DNA from 2 places in the Candidatus Dedyshia acidiphila genome. Region 1 is predicted to be linked to the other one. Evidence: riboswitches for the same ligand, from Rfam matches in the RefSeq annotation. Region 1 holds a riboswitch; the other holds the start of a gene.
The links. Region 1 has a riboswitch for cobalamin ahead of cobG (precorrin-3B synthase). Riboswitches for the same ligand answer to the same signal wherever they lie in the genome.

Region 1 (4,193 bases):
CGCGCCTGATGGTGCTCACGTCAGCGATGACGACCATCGCCGCGTTGCTGCTGGTGCGCGGCCGCAGAGGACGCAGGCGATGAACGACCCGATTCCGCGGCATGGGGGCCAATCCTCGCAAATTGCACGGCGCTTCGGGGTGGCGGCGGAGACGCTGCTCGACTTCAGTGCGAACATCCATCCCGACGGGCCGCCGGCGGGAGTGGTTGCGGCGCTGGATCGCGCGGCTCGCGACCTGGGCTCGTATCCGGATATCGAATATCGCGCGCTGAAGGAAGCGGCGAGCGCGAGGCTGGATGTGCCGGCAGAGTGCGTCCTGGTCGGAAATGGGTTTGTGCCGCTGCTGCAGGCGGCGCTGAACACGCTGGGAGCACAGCGATGCGTGCTGCCGGTGCCGGCGTTCAGCGAGTATCGCGCGTGCGCAGAGCAGGCCGGCATGGAGGTGGTGCCTTGGCCGATGGAGCCGCATGGGTTCGCGTATGACCGCGAGATTTTGGCGCAGCTCATGCGCACGGCGGGAACGCGATGTGTGCTGCTGCTGGCGAATCCGCAGAATCCGTCCGGCGCGTTGGCTGGTGCGGAGACGCTGCTCGCGATCGTGGAAGACGCTGCGGCAGGGGGTGCGACTGTGCTGCTGGACGAAGCGTTCGTGGACTACGCGCCGGCGACTTCGCTGGTGCGGTATGCGCCTTCGTTGCCGAACCTGACTGTGTTTCGGTCGGTTACGAAATTCTTTGCCATGCCAGCGCTGCGGGTGGCCTACGCGGTGAGCTCCGCCGAACGTGCGCAGGAGATGGCGCGAGCTATTCCCATCTGGGCGGTGAGCACGCCGGCTGCGCTGGCTGCCGCTGCGGCGCTCGCCGATGAAAGCTATGCTGCTGACACGCGCAATAGCAACGAGCAGCGACGGACGCGGATGGAAGCGCAGCTTCGGGAGCTGGGCATCGTGACCTATGCGTCAGCGGCAAACTTCCTGCTGTTGCGGCTACCGGCGGCGGTGGATGCACAGAAGGTGTGGCGGGAGCTGATCGTTGCTGAGCATGTGCTGACGCGCTCGTGTGCAAATTTTGAGGGGCTGTCGCCCGGTCATCTACGCGTGGCGGTGCGGCGCGACGAGCAGAACGACCGGCTGGTGGCAGCGGTGGGGCGCGTGTTGCGCCAGCAGGGCCTTGGCCTATACTGAATCTGCTCACGGTGCCTGTGTTCGCTGAAAGCAGGCTGAAAAGGGAATCCGGTGTGAATCCGGAACTGCCCCGCAGCGGTAAGCAGGAACGAACGCTCCTCCGAAGCACTGGTTCCTCCGCGGAACTGGGAAGCTGGAGCAAGTAGGTCGCCTGCAAGTCCGAAGACCTGCCGCGAGTCTGTCCTGTGTGGACAGAGATCGGACACTCCGCGGGGAGGGTCGGGCGATTGCATCCATTGCCGAGCGAGCAGAGTTGTCCTTCTGCTGCGGCCTTGTGATCCGGAATCTCTCACCATCCTTTTGCGGTTTCGAGCTTGCGAGAGGGATGCGGGATGAGAGTTGGAGAGAGCTTCTGCCCCGGCATCCTGCATGCCGTACCAGCAAAAGATGGCCTGCTGATGCGCATTCGCGTGCCCGGCGGCCTGATCGAGGCAAACCAACTTGCGGCTGTGGCGAGCGCGGCGGAGAGCTATGCCGACGGCGAGCTCGAGATCACGGTTCGCGCCAATCTCCAGCTCCGCGCGCTGCGCAACGAGAATCTGCCAGCGGTGGTGGAGAGACTGGCCGCTGCTGGTCTGCTGCCCGACGCGGCACATGATCGCGTGCGCAATATCACGACCAGTCCACTGGCTGGCCTGGATGCGAACGAGCTGTGCGATACGCGTCCGCTGATCCGTGCGCTCGATGCGGCACTGCTTGCCGACTCTGCATTGGCAACGCTGCCGCCGAAGTTTGCCATGGCACTCGATGGCGGCGGTCGGTGGTTCAGCGGCGAAACCGATGACATTGCGCTGCGCGCGTTCGCTGACGGTGTCACGATCGGGTGGGAGCTCGCGATCGGTGGAGTGGCGACCGGGCTTGCTGTGCGGACCGAATCCGCAGTCACGGTGCTGCTCGCGATAGCACGCGCGTGCCTGGCAGCGCGTGACGGGTACGGGATCGCGGCGCGTGGGCGCGCGCTGGCAGCGCATCCGGCGGCATGGGCGCATGCGCTGCGAACAGTCGAGCCATGGTGCTTCCCTGCCCCGCTGACGAATCGCAGCCGTGCAACGGCGGAGGCTCCGCTGGGCTTCGTGCGGGCGAACAACGCAGACGCAGTGATGGTGATTCCGTCTGTGCCGCTGGGCAGGCTGCGTGCAGACCAGGCTGCGGCAATTGCGGAACTCGCAACCGCGCATGTGCTCGATCTGCGGCTGGCTGGGTGGCGAGGCATCGTGCTGGGCGGCGTACGCACGTGCGATGTAGACGAGGTCTGCCGCGTGCTGCGGTCAGTGGGGCTTTCGCTGGACGCACGCGACGGCTATGCGGGAATTGCGGCATGCGCGGGCATGGAGGGTTGCGATGCAGCCCTGGCGGATGTGCGGCGCGATGCGGCTGCACTGGCACAGGCACTGCAGGGGCGTGAGCCGGTTACAGGATGGCGCGTGAGCCTGGCTGGATGTGAGAAGCAGTGCGCGATGCGAACGCCCGCGACAGTGGCGCTGGTGGCGCGTGACGGGAGCTACTCCATGCACGTCGATGGCGCGATGGTGAACGCAAGCTGCTCGTCCGCAGAGGCGATCGAGGCGATCACACGCCTGCACGCCGAGCGCGTGCTGGACCTGCAGTTCGCAGAGGTGCACGGGTGAGCCAGGTCTACGAACGGAGCGGCGCCGCAATCTACCGCGAGTCGTTTTCCATCATTCGCGCGGAGGCGAACCTCACTGCCTTTCCGCCGCCGCTCGAACGAGTGGTGGTGCGCATGATTCATGCGTGCGGGATGGTGGACCTGGCGCAGTCGGTCGCAGCGACGGCCAGCTTCGCGCAGGCAGGGATCCAGGCGCTGCAGCAAGGCGCGCCGATCTTATGTGACGCAGAGATGGTGGCGAATGGCGTGACGCGCTCACGCCTGCCAGCGAACAACGAAGTGATCTGCACGCTGCACGACCTGCGCACGCGCGAGTTGGCCGCCCAGCACGAGACGACACGGAGTGCTGCGGCGCTGGAACTGTGGGGGGATCGGCTGGCGGGCGCTGTCGTGGTGATCGGCAATGCGCCGACTGCTCTGTTTCACCTGCTGGACATGCTGGACGCGGGCGCACCGCGACCAGCGGTGGTCATCGGTGTGCCGGTGGGTTTCGTTGGCGCGGCGGAGTCGAAGGCAGCGCTGCATACGCGCGGCGAGGCGCTGCCGCATGTGACCGTGCTGGGCCGGCGCGGCGGCAGCGCGATCGCGGCGGCAGCGGTGAATGCGCTGGCGAGTGAAGACGAATGAGCGATGCGCGCAGGGGCCGGCTGTCGGCGTCGGGCTGGGGCCGGGCGATCCGGAGCTGATCACGCTGAAGGCACTGCGCGTAATCCGGCAGGCGCAGGTGATCGCGTATCCGACGGCGAAGCACGGGCAGAGCGTGGCGCGCGCCATTCTTGATGGCGAGTTGGGACGCGGGCAGATCGAGCTTGCGATGGTGTACCCGGTGACGACGGAAAAAAGCGAGCACCCGGGCGGATACGAGGCCGACATGTGCGCGTTCTATGACGCGACGGCAGCGCAGATTGCGGCGCACCTCGAAGCGGGACGCGATGTGGCCGTGCTGTGCGAGGGCGATCCGTTTTTCTACGGCTCGTACATGTACCTGCACGACCGGCTGGCGACGCGCTTCGAGGCAGAGGTGATTCCTGGAGTGCCGTCCGTGATGGCGGCATCCGCACGCCTGGGAGCGCCGCTGGTGAGGCGCGACACAGAGTTGACCATCCTGCCGGGCACGCTGAGCGAAGAGCAGCTGACCGCACGACTGCGGAGTGCGGAGGCAGTGGCGATCATGAAGCTGGGTCGCAATTTTGCGAAGGTGAAGCGCGCGCTCGAACGAGCGGGCGTGGCCGAGCGCGCGCTCTACATCGAGCGGGCTACGATGCAGGCAGAGCGCGTGCTGCGGCTGGACGAAGTGGAGGCGGAGCGCGCTCCGTACTTTTCGCTGATTCTTGTTCCGGATGTAGGGCTGACGCCACATGCAAGCAACGACACGGGTCCGGC
Region 2 (4,193 bases), on a different contig from region 1:
CGCTGCAACAGCCTCTCATCGCTGAACCATTGCTGCCCTATGATCGGCTCCTGACGCTTGATGCAGGAGCATGTTCTTGACTGACACCCTCAACGACACACAGACGATTCCTCATGATGGCGGATCGAGCGGCGCGCTTGTGTCACAGCAGGAACTGGTCAGTGTCGTCATCCCCGCCTACAACGCAGCAGCAACGCTCGATCGGACACTGCGCAGTGTGCGCGGGCAGACCCATCGAAATCTCGAGATTGTGGTGGTGGATGATGGCTCAACCGACGGCACCGCTGCACTGGTGCGCACCCATGCGGATCGCGATGGCCGTGTCCGCCTGCTGACACAACCCAACTCCGGTGTTGCCGCTGCGCGCAACCTTGGCTGGAAGAGCGCGCGCTCCGACCTCATCGCATTCCTCGATGCTGACGATCTCTGGGCGCCCACCAAGGTTGAGCGTCAGGTAGCAATGACGCGAGTACACGGCCCGGAGCTAGGACTCGTGTACACGTGGTTCGACGTGATCGATGAGAATGACTGCCGCCGGTATCGCGTAGGCGATCGCAGTATCACCGGATGGGTGCTGAAAGAAACGATGCTCGGTAACTTCGTCGGTCACGGTAGCTCACCACTGGTTCGCCGGGAAGCGCTCGAGTATGCAGGAGGCTTCGACTCAGATCTACGCAACGCGGGTGTCCATGGATGCGAAGACTGGTTGCTCTATTTCCGCATCGCCACCCGGTACACATTTGCATTTGTCCCGGACTATCTGACCGGCTACCGTGTCGTCCCCTGCCGGATGTCAAGCGATCGCGTTCGCATGCTTCGATCGCTGCGTATGGTTGGGCAAGAGATGCTTGAGCGTTATCCAGAGCATCATGCCAGCATCGAGACCGGAATCCGCCGTTACCTACGCTTCTTGATCGGGGAGGCCCTTGCCTTTCGTGATTACTCTCAGGTGTGGCCACTCATCCACGCCTGCGCGGAAGATCATCCGCTCCAATATGTGTTCGCACCCGCCATGGTCTTTCTGGTGAAGGTAGGCTTCCACCTTCGCCGATTGCTCCGGTTGGTTTTCCGTGGACCATTCCCCCTGATCGGCACATCGTTTCTGGTCGCTCCTCCTGTCGAACTGCCGGGGAAGACTGGCGGATGCTAGTCGCTTCAGCTCGGAGACATTGAGCCGCCTTCTCACGGCCGAGCTTTTACATCGCGCCGCAGAGTTGACTTCCCATTTCACCAGACTTACCCTGACTCCTCTGGTGCTCGGGAAGCGCGGTGCAAATCCGCCACTACCCCGTAACTGTAAGCGCTGAGGATGCGAGTCTGGACAAAGTCCGGCCACTGGGAGCGTCGCTCCTGGGAAGGCCACTCGAATCCGCCGAGGCGTAAGTCAGGAGACCGGCCAGAGCCTGATCCCTGGCTTCATTCAGCTTCGATGGGAGAGCTGGAGAGCATCTGTGTTCGCCGGCTCCTCGTGAAGAGCCGCATTCCATAGATGACTGGCCGTCGTGTTTCGTCCCGCCGCGTGAGGTCCGCCGCGATGCCAAAAGCTGCGCAGAAAAGTGTCACGCTGCTCCTCGGAGGGGCGCGCAGCGGAAAGAGCCGTCATGCGCTCGAACTTGCTGCCTCGCATGAGCGGGTGGTCTTCATCGCCACGGCGCTGGCGTCAGACGGCGAGATGGCCGACAAGATCCTCCGGCACCAGCAGGAACGGCCGCCCGAGTGGAAGACTGTCGAAGTGTCGACCGAGCTCGCGCAGGCGCTTCTCGCGCAAAGCGCGCAGACCGACGTGATTATCGTGGACTGCCTGACGCTGTTCGCCTCGAGCCTGCTTGACCGCTCCTTCAGCATGAGCGAAAGCAATGGAAAGGATGCCGGCCGCGTTTGGCTGGATGAGCGGATCACAGAGCTCTGCAACGCGCTTGAAGAGACTAGCGCCGCAGTCGTGCTGGTCACCAATGAAGTGGGCAGTGGCATCGTTCCGGCCTTTCCTGCTGGGCGACTCTTTCGCGACGTCCTCGGTCAGTTGAACCAGCGCGTCGCGGCCGTCGCAGATACCGTGCTGCTGATGGTTGCGGGCCTGCCGCTGACGGTAAAAAGCCCGCACATGGAGTCGCGGAGCTGATGGACAACGCCTTGCGGAACTCCGAGCCGCTGAGTCTGTTTGCACTTGAACAGTGCGTCGACGTGCAGCCCTGCTCGCACCACCGGCTCGCGCAGGCGCAGTTACATCTCGACCAACTTACGAAGCCGATAGGCAGCCTGGGACGTCTTGAATCCATGGCTGCGCAGTTGTTTTGTATCTACGACGGCGCCCTACCCGCTGCGCTCCAGATGTCGGCGTGGGTCTTCGCTGCCGACCACGGCGTGACAGAAGAAGGCGTGAGCGCTTATCCGCGGGATGTGACCGCGCAGATGGTGCATAATTTCCTGGCCGGTGGAGCGGCGATTCATGTTCTGTGCCACTTACATCGGGTTCCGCTTACGGTGGTGGACGTTGGGGTAGACGGCGCCTTCGCACCCGATCCGCGGCTGGTCAGGGCGAAGCTTCGTGCGGGTTCGCGCAACTTCGCACGCGAGCCGGCAATGAGCCATGACGAGTTGCGCGTGGCTGTCGAACTGGGTGCTCGGCTCGCGCGCGAGGCCAGCCGGCGTGGCGATCACGTCGTCGCAGTAGGTGAGATGGGCATAGGAAACACCACCTCGGCGGCAGCACTCACCGCCGGATTGCTGCGGCGTCCGGTTGCGGATGTGGTCGGCCGCGGAACTGGACTCGATGATGCGGGCCTAGCGCGGAAGCGGTCGGTCGTGGAGCGAGCACTGCAACTGCACTTTGCAAACGCAGCGGTCACGCCGACTGATCTGCTGCGCTGCGTCGGGGGACTCGAGATAGCTGCGGTGGTCGGTTTCATCCTCAGCGCTGCCGAATGCCGAATGGCAGTCGTGATCGACGGCTTCATCGCCACTGCAGCCGCGGCGTTGGCGGTTGCAAGCGTGCCCACCACACGCGACTTTCTCTTCGCGGGGCACCGCTCCGAAGAGCCAGGGCATACGCATTTGCTAGAGTACCTCCGGCTCGAACCGATTCTCGGGTTGCAGATGCGGCTGGGCGAAGCGACGGGCGCGGTGCTTGCGTTGCCGATCCTGTCATCGGCGGCGCACCTATTCACCAGCATGGCGACGTTCGCATCCGCAGGCGTGAGCAGCGCGCTGTGATCCGGCGCAGCTACGCTGATCTGTGTGCCGCAGTACAGTTCCTGACACGCCTGCCGGTACCGTCTTACGCGTTTGACGACGGCACAATGGGCCGGGCGACGGCGTGGTTTCCGCTGGTTGGCCTACTGGTAGGTGCGCTCGCAGCAGCACTCGCATTTGCACTGCGTTCGCATCTGCCACCGCTAATGGCGGCCTCGCTGCTGGTCCTATTGCTCATTCTGCTCACCGGTGGTCTGCACGATGACGCGCTGGGCGATGCTGCGGATGGCTTCGGCGGCGGTCGCACGCCGGAGCGCATCCTCGACATATTCAAAGACAGCCGGGTCGGCAGCTTCGGGGCGATCGCCATCTGCCTGTCGCTCGTCATGCGAATCGTGCTGCTCTCTGCATTGCCGCAGGAGCGTTTCGCTGTCTGGCTGATTGCCGCCCAAGTGCTCTCCCGCTGGACGGCATTGCCGCTGGGTCTTGCGCTTCCGGCAGCACGTCCACACACAGGACAGGGCGCGCGCGTAGCGGGACAGGTCTCCTCGGCCTCCTTCGTCCTGGGCACGGCCATCGCCCTTGCGATTGTGCTGCCGCTCATGCGAGCAAGCTCATGGCGCCCAGCCATGGCCGCGGTGGTTGTGATGCTGCTCAGCGGTGCTTACTACTGGCGCCGGTTACGCGGTGTGACCGGCGACTGCTTCGGAGCGACCCAGCAGCTCACCGAGATCGCCATCTACCTCTGCGGAGTGTGGCGGTGATGCGTCTGATCCTCGTTCGCCACGCAGAGACTGCGATCCGCGGCCGCTACTGCGGTCATCTGGATCCGGAGCTCAATCAGCAGGGACGTGAGCAGCTTGCCGCGATCGCGATTCGGCTCACTGCGTTTTCGGGTGCCCGCATTCTCTCGAGTGACCTGCGTCGCGCGCAGCAGACCGCGGCCGCGATTGCGGAGCACCTGGGAACTCCATTTGAGCTTTGGCCTGCGCTACGTGAAATGT

Region 2: another riboswitch for cobalamin. It lies ahead of cobU (bifunctional adenosylcobinamide kinase/adenosylcobinamide-phosphate guanylyltransferase); the one in region 1 lies ahead of cobG (precorrin-3B synthase).

What each region holds. Positions count from the first base shown of each region.
Region 1 is NZ_JBMGJV010000002.1:156,253-160,445, reverse strand. Features, by position in the region: gene cbiB (adenosylcobinamide-phosphate synthase CbiB) at 1-83, shown strand, start outside; gene AC5IJH_RS01665 (pyridoxal phosphate-dependent aminotransferase) at 80-1,183, shown strand; cobalamin riboswitch at 1,176-1,372, shown strand; gene cobG (precorrin-3B synthase) at 1,516-2,811, shown strand; gene AC5IJH_RS01655 (precorrin-8X methylmutase) at 2,808-3,437, shown strand; gene AC5IJH_RS01650 (precorrin-2 C(20)-methyltransferase) at 3,424-4,193, shown strand, end outside.
Region 2 is NZ_JBMGJV010000057.1:2,497-6,689, forward strand. Features, by position in the region: gene AC5IJH_RS17075 (glycosyltransferase family 2 protein) at 1-80, shown strand, start outside; gene AC5IJH_RS17080 (glycosyltransferase family 2 protein) at 77-1,150, shown strand; cobalamin riboswitch at 1,235-1,415, shown strand; gene cobU (bifunctional adenosylcobinamide kinase/adenosylcobinamide-phosphate guanylyltransferase) at 1,535-2,119, shown strand; gene cobT (nicotinate-nucleotide--dimethylbenzimidazole phosphoribosyltransferase) at 2,119-3,210, shown strand; gene cobS (adenosylcobinamide-GDP ribazoletransferase) at 3,207-3,953, shown strand; gene AC5IJH_RS17100 (histidine phosphatase family protein) at 3,953-4,193, shown strand, end outside.